Regions from separate parts of the Pseudobacteroides sp. genome, predicted to be linked through region 1. Evidence: predicted binding sites of a transcription regulator. Region 1 holds the regulator's gene; the other holds the start of a gene.
The links. Region 1 encodes HrcA, which represses chaperone genes, less so after heat shock. Its sites were predicted from a motif close to TGTTAGCACTCNNNNNNNNNGAGTGCTAACA; they were not measured.
Positions count from the first base shown of each region.

Region 2: VIO64_RS02035 (glycosidase) is a predicted target of HrcA. The motif match lies at 6,031-6,061, and genes of this name have one in related genera.

Region 1 covers NZ_DATCTU010000108.1:3,730-13,643, reverse strand. Annotated here, with positions in the region: gene dnaK (molecular chaperone DnaK) at 1-688, opposite strand, end outside; gene grpE (nucleotide exchange factor GrpE) at 712-1,314, opposite strand; gene hrcA (heat-inducible transcriptional repressor HrcA) at 1,353-2,402, opposite strand; gene hemW (radical SAM family heme chaperone HemW) at 2,557-3,705, opposite strand; gene lepA (translation elongation factor 4) at 3,763-5,574, opposite strand; gene VIO64_RS17545 (ammonium transporter) at 6,087-7,451, shown strand; gene VIO64_RS17540 (DUF503 domain-containing protein) at 7,601-7,903, opposite strand; gene VIO64_RS17535 (SpoIIE family protein phosphatase) at 8,100-9,254, shown strand; gene VIO64_RS17530 (PAS domain-containing sensor histidine kinase) at 9,278-9,914, shown strand, end outside.
Region 2 covers NZ_DATCTU010000007.1:141,224-151,137, reverse strand. Annotated here, with positions in the region: gene VIO64_RS02055 (phosphomannomutase/phosphoglucomutase) at 51-1,415, opposite strand; gene VIO64_RS02050 (glycosyl transferase) at 1,434-2,468, opposite strand; gene VIO64_RS02045 (glycosyltransferase family 4 protein) at 2,465-3,640, opposite strand; gene VIO64_RS02040 (sugar phosphate nucleotidyltransferase) at 3,740-4,783, opposite strand; gene VIO64_RS02035 (glycosidase) at 4,850-5,851, opposite strand; gene VIO64_RS02030 (hypothetical protein) at 6,234-6,512, shown strand; gene VIO64_RS02025 (FAD-dependent oxidoreductase) at 7,028-8,683, opposite strand; gene VIO64_RS02020 (metallophosphoesterase family protein) at 8,701-9,417, opposite strand; gene arsB (ACR3 family arsenite efflux transporter) at 9,414-9,914, opposite strand, start outside.

The DNA of each region.
Region 1 (9,914 bases):
GAGCCATCTTGTCATTTCTTAAGTCTATGCCGTTTTCCTTTTTAAATGTATCGGCAAGATAATCCATGACCCTCTGATCAAAGTCGTCGCCGCCGAGTCTATTGTTACCATGTGTAGCAAGAACTTCAAAAACCCCATCGCCTATTTCAAGAATGGATACGTCAAAGGTTCCTCCACCCAAGTCAAATACCAGTATTTTCTGGTCATGTTCCTTATCAAGACCATATGCCAAAGCTGCAGCAGTAGGTTCATTGATAATTCTTAGAACTTCCAGACCTGCTATTTTACCTGCATCCTTTGTTGCCTGTCTCTGGGAGTCACTGAAATATGCAGGAACTGTAATAACAGCCTGAGTTATTTTTTCTCCAAGAAATGCCTCTGCATCAGCTTTAAGCTTTTGCAGTATCATAGCAGATATTTCCTGGGGGGTGTACTGGCTATCGTCAATCTTAACCTTTCTGTCTGTTCCCATATCCCTTTTGATTGATATTACTGTTCTGTCAGGATTTGTTATAGCCTGACGTTTAGCCACCTGTCCTACCAGTCTTTCGCCTGTTTTTGAAAACGCAACAACTGAAGAAGTAGTTCTGCTGCCTTCTGGATTTGGTATTACGACAGGTTCTCCACCTTCCATAACCGCTACACATGAATTTGTTGTTCCTAAATCTATTCCTATTACTTTTGCCATATAATCTATCCTCCTCTAAATAATCAGTTAGCCACCTTAACCATACTATGACGAATTATTTTATCTTTTAAAACGTAACCCTTCTGAAACTCCTCAACAATTGTACTATCCCCATATGAATCGTCCTCAATATGCATAACAGCATTATGTAGTTGAGGATCAAAGTTTTCCCCTATGGATTTAATTTCCTCAACGCCCAAATCCTTCAGTGCATCCTTAAGCTGTCTGTACACAAGTTCCATGCCTTCTTTGAAAGAACTGTTTGTAGCCGGATCATTTTCAGCTGCTTTTATAGCCCTCTCAAAATTATCAACAACAGGAAGCATGGCTAATACAGTTTCTCCTACAGCATCCCAATAAAGTGCCTCTTTTTCTTTTGCTGTCCTCTTTTTATAATTATCAAATTCGGCAGCAGTGCGCTGGAGCATATTAAAATACTCATCACACTGTTTACTCTTTTGCTCGAGCATTGCCTTTATTTCATCAGTACCAGAAGCATTATCACTGTTACTGCTTGCTGTTTCCTGATCATTCAAACCCGAAGTAGTGCTTTCATTTTCCATCGATGGGTTTGGTGTTTCCTTTTGATTATCCTTCTTGTCATTACCGTTTGTAAATATACCCATATCGTATTGTTCCGCCCTCCCCGTATATTGTTTGTAGTTTAGCTGTCATCCAAATCACCAATATATTTTAGTATTTCTTCATTTAACTTCCTTTTAAGGAAATTCATCGAAGAAATAACCTTTGCATACTCCATTCTGGTAGGCCCAATTACGCCTATAGTTCCAAGTACAATATTGCCGATACTGTATGTTGCCGTAACCAGGCTGCAATCCTTTATCTGTTGAATATCATTCTCTGTACCTATTTGTACGCCTATACTATCATCAATATTTTTGTTGTTAAGAATCTTGTATATCTTTTCTTTTTCGTCCAGAACATTTAAAAATTCCTTTGCTTTTACAATATCCATGAACTCCGGAAAGTTAAGTATGTTAGTAGTACCTTCCAAATAAACATCAGAATAATCTATATTGTTTATAGAATCTATTATACCGTCTATTATCGGTATTAATATTTCCTTCGTAACCCCTAATTCCTTCTCTATTTCCAGCATTATATTGTTGCTTATCTGATCTATAGTAAGACCATTTAACTTACTGTTTAATACATTTGACAGCATTATCAGCAAGTCTGCAGTAACATTATCGTGAATTTTAATAAAGCTATTCCTAACCACATTTGCACTTGTAACCACTATAACAAGTGCTCTGCCCGGCTGAACGGGCACAACCTGTACAGCCTTCAGAATGCTCTTTTTCAACTGCGGAGCAATTGCAATCGATGTATATTTTGTGATCTTCGACATTATCATCGATGCCTGCCTTATAAGTTGAGTCATCTCATTAATCCGCACTTCCAATGCCTGTTTTATTGAGTCAGCTTCTTCAGTAGACAATACCTTTTCTTTCATCAACTCATTGACATATAGTCTATAGCCTTTGTCAGAAGGAATCCTACCGGCAGAAGTATGGGGCTGTGCTAAAAAACCCATTTCCTCCAAATCCGCCATTTCGTTTCTAATAGTAGCAGAACTCAAACCAAGCTCATGTTTCCTTGCGATTGTCCTTGAACCGATAGGTTCTGCTGTGTCAATGTAGTCATCAATAATAGCTTGAAGGATTCTTCTTTTTCTATCATCCAAGTACATGTTCCAGCTCCCCTTTGTTAGCACTCTACTTTATTGAGTGCTAATTATAATTTAAATATATCCCCATGGCAGTTATTTGTCAAGTATTTTATGCTAAAATCCCAAGAATTACAAATATCATATTGATGGGTAACTCTTTCTATATGATATGTGGTTAATCTATATCTATAAACTCCATAAACACCTGATTTGCGTAGTCCAGTCCTGTTTGTGTAAGCAAGAGTCTTCCAGCTTTGTGCTCGACCAATCCTTTGCCAATTAATTTTTTAAACTTACCTCCAAACTTATCCATTATTTCAATTCCATATCTTCCCTTGAACTCTGACTGAGAGATGCCGCAGGTAAGCCTCATTCCAAGAATAATATATTCCGACATGCTTTCTGCTTCATCTATAATTGCTTCTCCTTCTATATATTTACCCTCATATTCCATATAATTTTTAATATAATCTTCTATATTATAAAGGTTATTATATCTTTTTTTGTTAAAGTATGAGTGCGCACCTGCTCCAAGTCCTAAATATTCTTTCGCCTTCCAATATATAAGGTTGTGCTTGCATTCATAGCCTTCCAGTGCAAAATTGGATATTTCGTACATGCCATAACCATGCCCTGCCAGTTGTCTTTTGGCAAGATAATACATTTCTCTGTCCGTATGGTCATCTATTTCATCAATCTCTCCATGCTCATACTTTTCCCAAAAAACAGTATTCTCTTCTATTTTAAGACTATAGCAGGATATATGCTCCGGTCCTAAATCTGCTACATTATTAACCGTCTCTGCCCAATCCTCCAATGTTTGATGGGGAAGAGAAAAAATCATATCTATATTAATATTATTAAATCCAATCTCTCTTGCAAGCTTATAATTATCGACAAACTCTTCTATGCTGTGAACCCTTCCGATGTTCTTTAACAGCCTGTTTTGCCACGCCTGAAGTCCGATACTCAGTCTGTTTATTCCTATATATTTATATGCTCTCAGCTTATCTTCTGATAATGTTCCGGGATTTGATTCGAGGCTTATCTCTGCATCTGCTGCAATTTTAAAGTGCTGGCGGCACAACCTTACAACATCCTCAATATATCGGGAATCCACACTCGAAGGCGTTCCACCACCTATAAAAACAGTCTTTACTTCATATCCCTCTGCTCTTTCACCATAAATGATTATTTCTTTTTTTAATGCCTCAAAATAGGCTTCGACCAACTCGCTCTTATTGGAAAAGGAATTAAAATCGCAATAATAGCATTTTGATTTACAAAAAGGAACATGTATATAAAGCCCAATACTCTTTTCCATAATAGCTCCAATAGAAATAATAAATTAAAAAATATATAGTAGCAGCAGAAAATTTTTTTAAGTATCCAGCTTCAAAACGGTCATAAATGCTTCTTGAGGGACTTCTACACTTCCAACCTGTCTCATCCTCTTTTTACCCTCTTTTTGCTTTTCAAGAAGCTTTTTCTTTCTGGTTATGTCCCCGCCGTAGCACTTTGAAAGAACGTCTTTTCTGTAAGCCTTTACGGTCTCCCTTGCAATTATCTTTCCTCCGATACAAGCCTGTATGGGGATTTCAAACTGCTGCCTGGGTATTGACTCCTTAAGCTTTTCCGCTATTCTTCTTCCCCTTGCATAAGCCTTTTCAGTATGAACAATAAACGAAAGGGCATCAACTATATCTCCATTTAGCAGTATGTCCAGTTTTACTAGGGTAGAAGGCGTGTATCCCATTAGCTCATAATCCAACGAAGCATAACCTCTTGACCTGGATTTTAGAGCATCAAAAAAGTCATATATTATTTCATTTAGGGGCATTTCATATAAAAGCATTACCCTTCCCTCATCAATGTATTTCATATCCTTATATATGCCGCGTCTTTCCTGACTGAGATCCATAACACTGCCCACATACTCGGTAGGAAGCATAATGGAGCACTTAACCATAGGTTCTTCCATTGAGCTGATTTCTGCAGTCGGCGGTAAGTTGGACGGGTTGTCGATGAATATGGTTGTCCCGTCAGATTTGTTGATTTTATAAATAACACTTGGTGCTGTTGTCACCAGGTCCAGATCATATTCCCTTTCAAGCCTTTCCTGAATAATCTCCATATGCAAAAGACCCAAAAATCCGCATCTAAAACCGAATCCAAGTGCAATGGATGACTCCGGTTCAAAACTTAGTGATGCATCGTTAAGCTGTAGTTTTTCTAGGGCATCCCTCAAATCTCCATATTTTGATCCGTCAGCCGGGTATATACCACAGAAAACCATTGAATTTACCTTTTTATAACCGGGCAAAGGCTCTTTCGTAGGGTTATTTGATAGGGTTACAGTATCACCTACCCTGGTATCTCGGACATTTTTTATACTGGCTGCAATATAGCCAACCTCTCCCGCTAAAAGCTCTCCGGATGAAAAAAGTGATCCTGGCCTGAAATATCCTACTTCGGTAACAACGAATTCCTTACCGGTGTACATCATCCTTATTTGATCTCCAACCTTTACGCTGCCTTCCTTTATCCTCACATAAACAATAACCCCCTTATAGCTGTCATAGTAAGAATCGAATATGAGAGCCTTCAGCGGAGCACTTTCATCATTATCGGGACATGGAACCGCCTTAACTACACTCTCAAGAACCGCTTCAATATTAAGCCCGTTTTTGGCAGAAACCATTGGAGCCTCGCTTGCATCAAGGCCTATTATATCCTCAATCTCCTTTTTTACCACATCGGGCTGGGCACTTGGCAAATCAATCTTATTAATAACAGGAAGGATTTCCAGGTTATGTTCCAAGGCAAGATAAACATTTGCAAGGGTCTGTGCTTCAATCCCCTGTGCAGCATCCACAACCAGTATTGCACCCTCACATGCCGCCAAACTTCTTGAAACCTCGTAGTTAAAGTCTACATGACCTGGTGTATCAATCAGGTTAAATATATACTCTTCTCCATCGCTGGCTTTATATACCATCCTAACAGCCTGAGCCTTGATGGTAATACCGCGTTCTCTTTCAATATCCATATTATCAAGAACCTGATCTTCCATTTCTCTCAGAGTCAAAACCCCGGTCTTCTCCAGCATTCTGTCTGCTAGAGTTGATTTCCCATGATCAATATGTGCTATTATACAAAAATTTCTTATTTTCTTTTGTCTTTCGCTTGCCATCAATAAAATCCTCCAAAGGTTTCATTAATATATAGTAATAATTTAAATACATAATAATTAATTTATTTTTAAATCTAAGCTCGGTAATATTTTGTGCATTAATTGATTGTATCCAGCTTTTTATTATAACATAACAAAAACAAGGTGAATAGATTAAAAGTAATTAATCTTTTTTAATATACTCACAAGCAATAAAATGTTTATTGCAAAACATTGGGTATGACGTTATAATATTAATGTAAAATTCAATGATGTTTTCTTTACACAGATGTAACTTCAATATCGACTAAGACGTCGAAACCTACATTTTTATGGATACCACATATTTTAACAACTTACAGTGTGGTTCATTCATATCTAAGAAGGAAGACAATGATTGTTTTTCCTCCTTTATGCCGGGTAGGCCTGTATCCCGCCATATTATTTTCTCAGGCTAATCTATCTATATTTCCAGAAACAATGGGGTTGAAGGAGAAATTTAATATTAAGTACTTTGGAAAGGTGATATTAATATGAACGATCTCAATCTCCAAATTTTAGGAGGCGGCATAAACACCGTCTGGGTCTTGTTGTGTGCAGCTTTGGTTTTCTTTATGGAAGCAGGATTCGCTATGCTGGAAGCAGGGTTTGTAAGGGCTAAAAATTCCCTTAATATTATTATGAAGGTTTTTATTGATTGCTGCTCAGGGTTGTTGGGCTATTGGGTTTTAGGCTTTGCACTTATGTATGGCTTGGACAAATTCGGCATAATCGGAACAACAGGCTTCTTTGCCATGGGTGATATGAGTAACCTGCCGTTGTTAAAGAATCTCGGATTGCCTGTTGAAGTCTACTGGATGTTCCAGGCAGCTTTCGCTGTAGCAGTTGCAACTATAGTTTCGGGAGCAGTAGCGGAAAGAATGAAGTTTCTTCCCTACATGATTTTCAGTTTTCTTGCAACAGCTGTTATTTATCCCATAGCAGGTCATATGATCTGGAATCCCGAAGGGTTATTCGCAAAAATGGGCATGCTTGATTTCGCAGGCTCAGCTGCAGTTCACTCTGTGGGGGGATGGGCTTCTCTTGCAGCAGTCCTCGTCCTTGGTCCGAGAATCGGTAAATATAAAAAAGATGGTTCTGTAAATGTAATACCAGGCCACAGCTTACCGTTGGCAGCTTTGGGAGCCTTTATCCTCTGGTTCGGCTGGTTTGGCTTCAACCCTGGAAGTGCGTTAACAGGGCTGGACGGCAGTATCTCCCACATAGTAGTAACCACCAACCTGGCAGCAGCAGCAGGGGGGTTTGTAAGTGCAATTTTCACACTTGTAAGGTATGGCAAGGTTGATGCAAGTATGACCATGAACGGAGCCCTTGCAGGATTGGTTTCCATAACAGCGGGATGTGCTTTTGTAAACCTCCCTAGTGCTGTAATAATCGGAGCTATAGCAGGTATACTTGTAGTTGTTGCAGTAGAGTTCTTTGATAAAATACACGCAGATGACCCTGTTGGTGCAATCGCAGTCCATGGTATATGCGGTTCCTTCGGAACTATTGCTGTAGGGCTCTTTGCTTCGGTAGGTGCCTCAAAAGGCCTCTTCTTTGGCGGAGGATTTAAGCTCTTAGGCATTCAGGCCATCGGGCTTATTACTGTATCAGCTTGGGCGTTCCTTTCCACCTTCCTGGTGTTTAAGGCATTAAAAGCAGTTTCGGGGATAAGAGTCAGCAAGGGGGATGAAGTGGAAGGCCTCGATATCAGCGAACATGGAGTAAGAGCCTATGCACAAACAGCGATGGACGACAGCCTTGTTCTTGAGGATCTCGGAAACAACACCAAAGCTGATCAAAGCGTTAGACCCGGTATAAAAGCAGCTCCTGCTAAAGTAGAATATACTACATAATAGATCCTATATTAAAAATGCAATAGGTTATCACTATTAGTATAATATACATTAATCAAGAATAGAGTCATATGTAAAAAAGGGCTTGATGCCCTCTTTTACATATGACATGATCAAAAACTGAAGTAATTTTTCATTCATGACTATAATTAATCGATATAAATTTTTTCGGTATTATAGTTAAATAAAATAGCTCTTCCGTCATTCTCAACAAAATTTACAATATTATTAAGCATGCTGTCAACATGCTTTGGATCATTTGATACACATGAAACACCTATTATTGCATTTTTCCATGTATCGTTAAGGTCAACCTCTGCAATGGAAGCATTATACCTTGACTTAAGCCTTTCAATTATACTTTTGACAATCTGCCTTTTATCCTTGAGAGAAAATACGCCGTCAAGGGATAATTCCATCCTGCATACACCAACAACCAAGCATTTCACCATCCTTATTAAACCTATAGTCTATATTTATAACGATTATAGCACAAATAAATCGTTAGTTGTGGAAATTCCATATAAATATTGCTATAATAAAAAGTAATGAATTTAGCATTCCTACATTAATATCGCCGTATAACCGCATTTTTAGTTATAGAAAATTGTAATTTTCTTACATTAAAATATCAAGGAGATAATTACTATGTCGACTGTATTAGTTATTGATGATGAAACCACAATTTTAGAAAATATAAGATTTAATCTTGAAATGGAAAATTATAACGTTATTACTGCCTCCAACGGTGAAGACGGTCTTAATATTTTTAGAGAGAAAATCAATATAATAGATGCTGTCATCACCGATATGAAAATGCCAAAGCTTACAGGTATAGATGTTCTTAGAGAAATTAAAAAAATAATGCCTGAAATGGGTGTTCTGATTTTGACAGGACACGGTGATATTGAAAATGCCATTCAAACCATGAAGGATGGTGCTTTTGAATATCTCAAGAAGCCTCTGAACGTAGATCAGCTATCCCTGGTAATTTCAAAAGCTATAGAAAAAAAGAATTTGCTTTTGGAAAATACAAAAATACAAAAAAAGCTTCTGGATCAGAATACATATCTTCGCGGTCTGCATGACTCGGCGGAAAAAATTCTTTTGAACCTACTTCCCAAAAAGCTTCCTGAGCTTGAAGGTGTAAGGTTTTCAGTAGAATACAAGTCCTCTGAGGCCGTCGGTGGAGACATGTACGATATCTGTGATATTGGCGATTATCTTTGCTTTTATGTTTTTGACGTTTCCAATCACGGTATACTGGCTGCAGTAATTGCTGTTATATTAAAAAGCTTTCTGCAGAATATAGAATACAATTACAGGCAGGGCATAAACAAACGCAGATTTCCGGAAATTGTTGCAGACCTGAATAATGAAGTACTTATCAATACCGCAGAAAATGTATTCGCTACTCTTTTCCTGGGATTTCTAGACAAAAAAACCAACGTGCTGTATTATGTATCTGCAGGACATGTTACACAGTTCCTGTTCAATGATGAAAAAATAGTTCCTCTAAACTCAACTGGTACAGTTCTAGGTGCTTTTGAGGATGCGGTATATACCTGCAGTGTGCATCAGTTAAGCCCTGGAGATAAGGTAGTTCTGTTCTCCGATGGCATACTGGAGGTTTCAAAAGATGATATTATTTTCGGTTATAAAAACGTTGAGAAAAACCTTTTGGCCAATCATGAAAAGCCTATAGATGTTATAACAAAGGAGCTTCTAAAAGCTTCTGCCGAGTATTCCAACAGTGACTTCTTCGATGATGTAACCATTGTGGGAATGGAACTTTTAAAATAAATTCTATCTGCTTGGAGGATTATATGTCTGCATCCAAACCGTTGCAAAACAACTTAAAAACCACAGCACTCCTGGATAATATATTAAACAGTTCTACCGAATATGCAGTTATAGCTACAGATACGAAAGATATGATAGTATTTTGGAACAAAGGTGCGGAGATAATTTACGGTTACACTGAAAACGAAATGGTAGGAAAACAAACGCCGCAAATTCTTCATGTTAACAGTTCCCCCACTAACGATATTCTTTTGCATAGTGAAAATAACTACAGTTCGAGAGTAACCGACTATGAAATGAAGGCAATCAGAAAGGATGGCACCATTCTTCCTGTTTCGGTAACTGTTACCCCCAGATTCGGAGTCAATCAGGACCTTTGCGGTTATTTAATAATTGTACGGGACATAACAAATCTGAAGGTTGAGGAAAAATATCGGGACATACTTATTGAAGTGGCTCATTTGGTAAACTCCCCTATAAGCATCAACGAAATGTGTAACGGCATAATAAATGCTATCAGCACAATACTAGAAATTCCTGTAGTTTTTATTTGCCTTCTTGATAAAAGAAACAATAATTTTTATGTAGAACATCAGACAGGACTAAATAGTGATTACAAGAGGCATTACTGCTCATATACCTATGATGATAAATTTGTTT
Region 2 (9,914 bases), on a different contig from region 1:
TTCGTATGCTTTTTATTTAAATTTAGTATATTGTTAAAAGCTTGATGCTTTTAAGCCACCTTCAACGGGCAGATTGAATCGGATATTTCCTTTTTTATCTGCTCAAGACGCTCGGGAGTTCTGGCCTCGCACCGCACGATAAGCTCAGGACCTGTATTTGACGCTCTGACCAACCCCCAGCCGTCACCAAACTGTACACGAACTCCATCTATATCAATGATGTTATTGCCTGAAGCCTTAAAATATGTTTTTGCCTTGCCCACATAAAAGAGCTTTTCTTCCTCTGTGCACTCAACCCTGATTTCAGGGGTTGCATAGGTTTTAGGCACATCTGCCAAAAGCTCGCTTAAGGACTTGCTGCTTCCAGACAGGATTCTTAATAGCCTTGCACATGCATAGAATGCATCATCATACCCGAAATACTCATCCGCAAAGAACATATGTCCGGACATTTCTCCGGTAAATACTGCATTAATTTCCTTCATTTTTGCCTTTATGAGAGAATGGCCGGTCTTGTAGAATATAGGCTGCCCTCCGAGTCTTTTTACCTCGTCCACCAGTGTTTCGGAGCACTTCACCTCAACAATGGCAGGAGTGCCTGGGTGCTTGGGCAGTATCTCCCTCCAGAAAAGGATCATCAGCATGTCTCCCCATATGATGTTACCCTGGTTGTCAACAACCCCAAGCCGGTCTCCATCCCCGTCAAAGCCTACCCCAAGATCTGCCTTGTTGGCCTTGACAGCCTTTATTAAATCCTTTAGGTTTTCCGGCTTTACCGGGTCGGGAAAATGGTTGGGGAAATCCGGGTTGGAATCGCAATAAAGGGGTATAGCCTCACAGCCCAACTCCTTAAGAAGCTTGGGTGCAAAAAGCCCCGCTGTACCATTGCCGCAGTCTACCACAACCTTGAGCCTACGTCCCGGAAGCTTGATTTTTTCCTTTACCATACTTATATAGTCCTTCACAGGAGATTGTACAGTCAGCTTTCCCTGTCCGCTATCAAAATCATCCTCTTGAATCATCCTTTTGATATCCTGTAGCTCTTCACCATATAATGTCCTGCCGTCATACTGCACCTTGAAGCCGTTATATTTTGCAGGGTTATGGCTTGCCGTAATCATAATGCCTGATTTTATGTTATATAGGTGTGTGGCGTAGTAGAATATGGGGGATACCACCACTCCGATATCCTTTACATTTATGCCTGTATCCAGAAGCCCCTTTACCAAGCTGTTGAAGAGCTCGGGAGAGGATTTCCTGTTATCCTTACCTACAACAGCTTCTATCTCCCCTTTTCTTTTGATATAGGTTCCAAAGGCTTTTCCGATAAGCTCTGCGTCCTTTGCCGTCAAATCTTCATTGTATATACCCCGTATATCGTATTGTCTGAAAATTCCTTCGTTTATACTGCTCATTTTGCCTCACTCCTTTTCTCACACATTAACCTCAGATATTTTCATATACGATATTACATACGAAACAAGGCTTTCCGCTCCCATATTCAGGTTTACACCCTGCTGGGTCAGTCCGTCATAGCAGCCTCCCGTTTCGCTGTCGACAAGGCTGATTCCCTTGGAGTTGACACCCTCGTACCATGCATGACAGCTTTTCGCCTTATGTAAATATTTCTTTTTTCCGGTTGCTTCATAAGCCTCCAGATAGGTTAAAACTCCTTCACAGGCTTCCACCGTCTGCTCATCGAACTCAGCCGGGTGCCCTCCCTTCAAAAGCCATCCATTACAGCCTACAGGCTTGAAATATCCATCCTTAAAGGTTACCCCGCCAAGAAACTCCAGGCTTTCCTCGGCTATATCAAGAAATCTCTTTTCTCCTGTAGCCCTGTAAGCAGATATGAGCGACCATGGAAGAACATTATTGCAATATGCTACAATATTCTCAAACCACTTCCAATCTCCGTCCCTGTACTCCTCATACTGGCGGCAAAGGGACTGAGCTGCTTCAAAAACAAGCCTTCTCGCATCTTCGCCTTCAAGGTGGGAAAGACCTATGATGGAATATGCCTTTGCCCTTGGTGAATTGAGAGAAGTCACATGAGGCATCGCATTTTTTAGTATATGTGCAAGCCCGTACTTAACCCCTTTAGGGGTATATTCATTGAAAAGCGCAAATCCCAACGCCCACAGACATCTACCAAAGCAATCCTCCGAGCCTTCCTCCTCAAGCCATTTCCTGTCATAGCTCATAAAGTTTTTAAATTTGCCCTCTTTATTTTGTGCGTTTAATATAAAGGATGCATACCTATAAACAAGATCAAGGTATTTCTTCTTTTCATATCTGCCATACAGCATCAGTGCCATAATCAATGCTCTGGCATTGTCATCAGTTGTATAGCCATGGTTCGGGTCTGGAATGGAATATTTTGAGTGCTGCAGCATTCCGGTATCATCGGTTAGCCGGAAGATGTGGTCGTCCTTCAAAACTTCACTAATATAAAGCCTTCCCATCATACCACCATGCTGCCCACAAGCTTCATTTCTTCAAGAGTATCTATAAAGAGCTTTGTATAATGATTTGCAACATTACCCCACATCATAGTCCTGCCAACACTCAAGGTCCGTCTTTCCATTTCCTTTTTAGCTTCTGGATTTTTTAATACATACTTGATATGTCTTGCCAGTGAATGGGCATCGTTAAACTCTGCCAGAAGTCCTCTGCCCTCTGAAAGCATTTCCTTTGCATAACTGTAAGGTGTGGATACTATGACCCTTCCATACCCGACAGCGTAAGCCAGGGTTCCGCTGACTGCTTGATCTTTTCCAAGGTACGGTGTCATGTAGATGTCCGACAACTGGAGATAGTGTATAATTTCATCCTTTGAAAGGTATTTATCTACAAACCATACATGCTCCTTTATTCCTAGCCTGTCTACCAATTCCATCAGCTTTTCCCTGTATTCTTCGCCCGACTCTTTTTTTACACATGGGTGTGTCTGTCCAAGAATCAGGTAGACAATGTCCTTATGCTCCTTAGCCACCTTTGCAATGGCTTCTATGCCATATTCCAGCCCTTTGCCTGGACTTAAAAGTCCGAAGGTGCTGACAACGCTACGACCCGAAAGACCTTGCTTTTCTTTCAGAGTATCTCTTGACTCGAGAATCCTGTAGGGTACACCATGGTGTATCACCTCTATTTTTGACGGGTCTATACCATAAACCTTCTCAAGGATAGGCTTTGTATTTTTTGCCATAGTGATAATCTTAGCACTTTTTTCGCCAAGCAGCTCCAGTATTTCCCTTTGCTTTTCAGAAGGTCTGGGAAGTACTGTGTGAAGTGTGGTGACAAATGGTATTTGCAGGTTGTCAACCAGGTCAAGTATGTATTCGCCTGCCTCTCCACCAAATATGCCGTACTCATGCTCTATTACAAGAAGCTCTATATTTGAATTGTTAATAGCCTCTGCTGTGTTGATATAGCTTTCCCTGTCATGCTGCCAAAGCTCCATGATAACCCTGTCGCTGTAGCTGTAATCATTATTACTCACGGCGATAACCTTTGGCTTATTTAAAAGACTAACGTTATCAAGCTCCCTTACAAGGTCCTGGGTAAAGGTTGCAAGTCCGCATTCCCTTGAAGGGTAAGTACTTAAAAATGCCACATTCCGTATTCTGTTTGAAACCATGCCCAAACCTCCTTTTTATTGTTGTAAGAGACACACCTCTCTGAAAGTATTCCTTTTACGTTGAGGAATGTCCACATTTTTTCGCTAAAGCTGTCTTTTCTACACTGCTATCGGATGACTGAAGTTTTCTGTCAAAACAGTATTATACTCTTCACTATTTCGATCAACTCTGCAATTGGACATAACCACTGAGTTTACAACCGATGCTCCGCCTCCGACATGAACATGATCCCAGACCACACTTCCTACAACCTTGGCACCCATGCCAACTGAAGAGTCATCGCACAAGGCAGTATCCGGGCCTATAACTGCAAAGGAGCCGATTTCAACATTATCCCCTATATACACTGGCCCGATTATCTTTGCGTTATGGCTTATCTTCGCCGTCTTGCTGATGCATTGCAGATTTTTGTTAAAGTCATGGTTACCAATCTGCAAATTCCCTTCAAGGATATCATTATGAGCCTTAAGGTATTTTTCGGGTGTACCCAGGTCAAGCCAATAGGAGCACCGGTTATAAACTGCTATCTTAAATCCTTTTTGAAGGAGCAGCGGATATGTTTCCCTTTCAATGGACACTGCCCTTCCAGAAGGAATTTCGTCCAAAAGCTGCGGTTCAAATATATACACACCTGCATTGATCAGGTTGGAGCTGCTTTCATGGGGCTGGGGCTTTTCCTTGAAGGCAGTAACGAATCCGTTTTTATCATGCTCAATCACTCCATAGGCTGAAGGATTGTCAACCTGCGTTACCGCAATGGTTGCAAGGGCTCCCTTTTCCTTGTGGAAACGTATCATTTCAGAGATATCAATGTCGCTTAGGATATCTGCATTAAATACCAGGAAGGTGTCATTGAAAAATCTCTGTGCATTTTTGATTGCACCAGCGGTGCCCAAAGGCACATCCTCGGAGATATAGCTGATTTTCACTCCCAGTTTTCTTCCGTCTTCAAAATACTTCTCAATTTTATGAGGCTTGTAGCAGGTGCTCAGTACAATCTCATCAACACCATGCTTTTTAAGGTTTTCAATATTCCTTTCTAAAAGAGGCTTGCCCATAATTGGCACCATTGGCTTAGGCAAGTCATCTGTAATTGGTTTTAATCGGGTTCCTAACCCACCTGCTAAAAATAATGCCTTCATATGTATTCCTCCCATCTTAGTCAGTTAGTATATAATTACATTATTGCATTATGTGTAATACAAGCTTTACATATTAGCTTTTGGCTCAGGACACTTTTTGATATATTCCAGCAAATCCTTCAGATTGGTGGTTGCCATGGCAATACAGGTGTCTGCTGCACCATAATACATCTTGATTTCCCCTGTTTTTTCGTCATATACCCACCCACAGGGGAACACTACATCATCTACGTCCCCTTCTCTTTCATAGAACTCATGGGGGCCAAATACCCACTCATCACTTCTCCGCAATACCCTGAAGGGGTTTTCAAGGTCCAAAAGGGCGAGTCCAAGCCTGTATATGGCTCCGGCTGCAGTCTGTCGTACTCCATGGTAAAGTATGAGCCAGCCTTCAGGAGTTTCAAGGGGAGGTGTGTTAAGTCCCACCTTGTTTGCATCCCACCATCCGCCTTGTCTTGCATCAATCAGTATCTGGTGTTCTCCCCAATATTTAAGGTCATCCGACCGTGACACCCATATATGAGCACCCGGTCCATGGTGTGCAGGAATGGGTCTATGTATAAGCAGCCATTTACCGTTAATTCTTTTCGGGAACAGTGCAGCATCCTTGTCCTCCGGCGGCATTACAGGTCCCAATCTCTCATAGCTTTCAAAATCCTTCGTTAAGGCCATTGAAACCAAGGGGCCGCCTTTTGAGTAGGCAGTATATACAACAGCATACTTCCTAAGCTCCTCCACCCAGGTAATCCTCGGGTCCTCAATACCCCATTCCTCCTCGGGATATCTCTCCGAATCAGGCTCGAGGGTGGGCTTTTCATCTATCACCCAATTGTTTATACCGTCATCGCTGACAGCCTTCGTTAGATGAGAAAATCCTCTCCTATCCTCAACCCTTGCCAGAAGCAGAACCTTGCCGTTATACATGGTTGCTGCAGGGTTAAATACTGTATTTGCAGCATAGGGCCAATCCTTTGATGAGAGAATTGGATTGCCGGGATTCCTTTTAAAAAGCTCCCTATAGGAATGCCTGTCAGAGCTGATAAGCTTTGTCTCAAACCTGTTTGTCATCAGCATTTCACTCCTCTGTACAACATCATCGTAATTGCGTTTTAAGTATTTCATGCGTTTTAATATTCCATAATCAAAAAAGCGCTTTAAAACCCCCTCTAGTTTTAAGATAAAATATCGATAACGAATTAACGCCATAAATATAAGTATCAAAAGTTAAAAGGAATATTAAAACGCTTTATTAGCACTCAACGCCATCGAGTGCTAATAATATTTTATTAAGTTCATTTTTTTCTGTCAAGATATTTTTAAAAAATTTTATAATTTTTTATGTCATTTTTTTTGCTAAGTTTGTTCTCCTTCAAAAATCACATAATAGAAGAAAAGATTTCACGAAATAAAATACTCGTTTTATGTACATACTGTATTCAGAGGTGATGTTATGACTTCACAATTTGAAGTTGACAAGTGGATAGATGAGTTAAAAAAGGATGCTAAGTTTAAAAGTCTTTGGGAATACTCTGAAAAATACGATAGCCCACAAATTGAAAAAATAAGAAGAAAACATATAAAAAAAAAATGGATAATCGGCTCTTCTCTGAATAAATGCTATTTTTTAACCATAGCAACTGATTTAGCTGGCTTTGGACATCTTGACTTAGCCAATTTTAATCATCTTTACAGCAAAATATATATATATTATAGGGAGGCTTTGGTGTAGTTATAAGATATGAAAGAAAGAGGTTATTCCATTAGAGAAATTGACTTTGCAGGAAAGGTATAGTGGTAAGGAGTTCAGTATTGTTGCTCCCGGAACAAGGCTTTCACAATTACCTTTTAAAGCTAAAAAGCTATATAAAAATCAACCTAAACAATTCATAAGGCCAGTTTCCAATGCTTTCGCAGCCCCAGTCCAGGTTCATTAAAGATAATGCATACCCCTATTCAAAATTTAAGATTTTTGAATAGGGGTATGCATTATCTTTAAAAAAAGACCTCAAACAAGAGCAAAACGAGCAAAATTTTGTTTAGAGATTGCCCATAAAACAACGAAAGCCACTGAAATCAGTGACTTTGCATTGTATTAAAAAGTTTGTTATTATTTGTCTAATAACTATAATTTTGATACAATTTAACGGAAATCGAGTTCTGCTAAAAGGTTTGATTAACGCTAAAAAGTATAGAATTTCCGCTAAAAGGTTTGATTATTGCCAAAAGGTTTGAACACCCTTTACTTTATTTTGAACTATTACCATTTGACCTCCATTTACTAAAAGTTTTGTGTCCTCCCGAGATATTGTATACCCTATTAAATCCCTTGTTAATCAGTATATTCTGAGCTGCATTGCCTGTAACACCTTTATTGCAGTATGTAATTGTGATTAAATCTTTGTCCATTTCTTCAACTCGGTTTCTTAATTTTTCATGTGGAATATTAACAGCCGTATCAACATGGTCTTTATCATATTGCTTTGAAACTCTTGCATCCACCAAATTATATTTTTCACCGGAAGTAATAAGAGTATCAAGCTCCTTGGCTGTAATTAATGGGCGTCCCTTATTAATTGCATTGTCAAGAATCATACCCGTATACATGACAGGGTCTTTTGTGGTTGAGAAGGGTGGTGCATAAGCCAAGTCCAGATGGAACAAGTCCTCTGCTTTAGCCCCAAAGGTTATAGCTGTGACAAATACATCAATTCTCTTATCGACTCCATCTTCGCCAATAATCTGTACGCCCAAAAGTCTACCAGTGTTTCTATCGGCAACAGCCTTGATGACAATCTCTTTACCACCCATGTATTCAGGTTTATTAGGCTTAATATTATGGCACACCTGGACATCCAATCCCAGCTCTATTGCTTCACGTTCTGATAATCCTGTCTGCGCGACAGCCAAATCAAACATCTTAAAAATCCCTGTACCAAGAACTCCTCTGAATTCAAGGGAGCCCCCTGTAACACAATCTCCGGCAATTCTTCCTGTTTTATTGGCAGTAGAACCAAGTGGTCTATAAACTGGTTTACCTGTCACAAGCTGATATTGCTCAATACAATCACCACAGGCATAAATATCTGAGTCACTTGTCTGCATCATTTTATTTACCTTGATGGCTCCAGTGTGACCAAGTTCAAGGTTTGCAGATTTTGCAAGTTCAACATTTGGTCTCACACCGGTAGCTATAATAATTATATCCGCTGGTATTTTTTCTCCGTTTGATAGAAACACCTCATTATCACTTATCTCTATCACTCCGCTATTTGTTAAAACCTTAACACCTTTGCTTTTTAGATGCGCTTCAACATATACTGCCATATCCGAATCGAGTCCCGGTGTCACTTGTGGCAGCTTCTCCACCAGAGTTACCTCTAAACCAATATCGGACAAGTTTTCACATACTTCCAAGCCTATAAAGCCTGTTCCAACAATCACTGCTTTTTGTGGAATATTTTCAGCGATATATGTGGCTATCTTATTCATGTCTATAATATTTCGCAAGGTAAAAACATTACTTTTTTCAACTCCTGGAATGGGAGGAATAACAGACTTGGCACCTGTCGCAAGAACAAGCTTGTCGTAGTTATCAGAAAATACTTCATTTGTTTCCAGATTCCTAACTTTCAATTCCTTTTTTGATGGTTCAATTGATAAAACCTCGTGCCTTGTTCGTATATCAACATTGTATTTACTTCTAAAAAATTCAGGATCACGCGGAGTCAATTCTTCAGCCTTTTCAATATGCTTACCTAAGTAGTATGGCATACCGCACCCTGAGTATGAAATGAAGCTATCTTTTTCATATATAATTATTTCTGCATCCTCGCTATTTCTTCTTGCTTTGGCGGCTGCCGATGTTCCAGCAGCAACCGCACCAATAATCAGTATCCTCATACACAATTCCTCCTTCATCAATAACCCTTTAACAGCATGTCACAAAGCTTTTTATCAAACATATTACCTTGTTCCACTACCTTTATTATCTTTTCAACCTCATATTTAACCTCGATTATATCAACAAAAATATTATCTTTAGAAATATCAACAATCACATAAGTCGCATTTGCATTCCCATGCTTTGGCTTTCCTACTGACCCAGCATTTATAAAGTGCTTGACAATTATTTCTCTATGAAAAGGTATATGCGTATGTCCGCAGATAATAATATCCTCCTCTGACTGTTCTGCAAGGACTTTCAGCTTTTCAACATCATCATAGACATATTCATCAATTCTTTCAGGACTTCCATGAACTAATAAAACAATCTTATTTTTAATGGTAAGTTGTAATTTACTTGGCATGTTTCTTAAATATCTTCTATTTTCATCTGTAAGTGTCATATTGGTAAATGCAGCAGACGCATTTGAAACCAGTTCCTGTTCTGACATTCTACTGATAATTTCTGAATTCACCCTCACGCAGGAACCTATATATTTATCATGATTTCCCTGAATGGAAAGAATTCCTCTTTTCCTAACCATCTCAACCACTTCATTTGGAAAAGGTAAATAACCCACCAGATCTCCAGTTGATAAAACGAAATCAACCTTCTTACTATCGATATCCTTTAATACATTTTCGAGGGCAACAATATTGCTGTGAACATCACCTAAAACCGCAAATCTCATGTCCCCACCTTTTTTGGCACTCCGTTATCAGCAAAAAACTTCTTTCTGAAGAAAAGTGCCGCATTTACCAAAGCTATCATTACTGGAACTTCAACAAGTGGTCCAATAACTGCAGTGAAAGCAACATCCGATGCAATACCAAATACTGCTACCGCAACAGCAATTGCCAATTCAAAATTATTACTTGCAGCTGTAAATGCCAGGGTTACCGTCTGATCATATTTAAATCCACCCTTGTAAGACATATAGAAGCTTACAAAGAACATAATTGCAAAGTATATCAATAATGGTATAGCAATTCGGATTACATCACCGGGATTTTTAATGATCTGTTCTCCTTTAGTAATGAACATGATTACAATTGTATAAAGCAAGGCTATTAAAGCCAGCGGAGATATTTTGGGAATAAAAACGTTTTCATACCACTCTTTTGTTTTAGCCTTAATTAAACCAAGCCTTGTTATAAATCCAGCAGCAAAAGGAATACCAAGATAGAT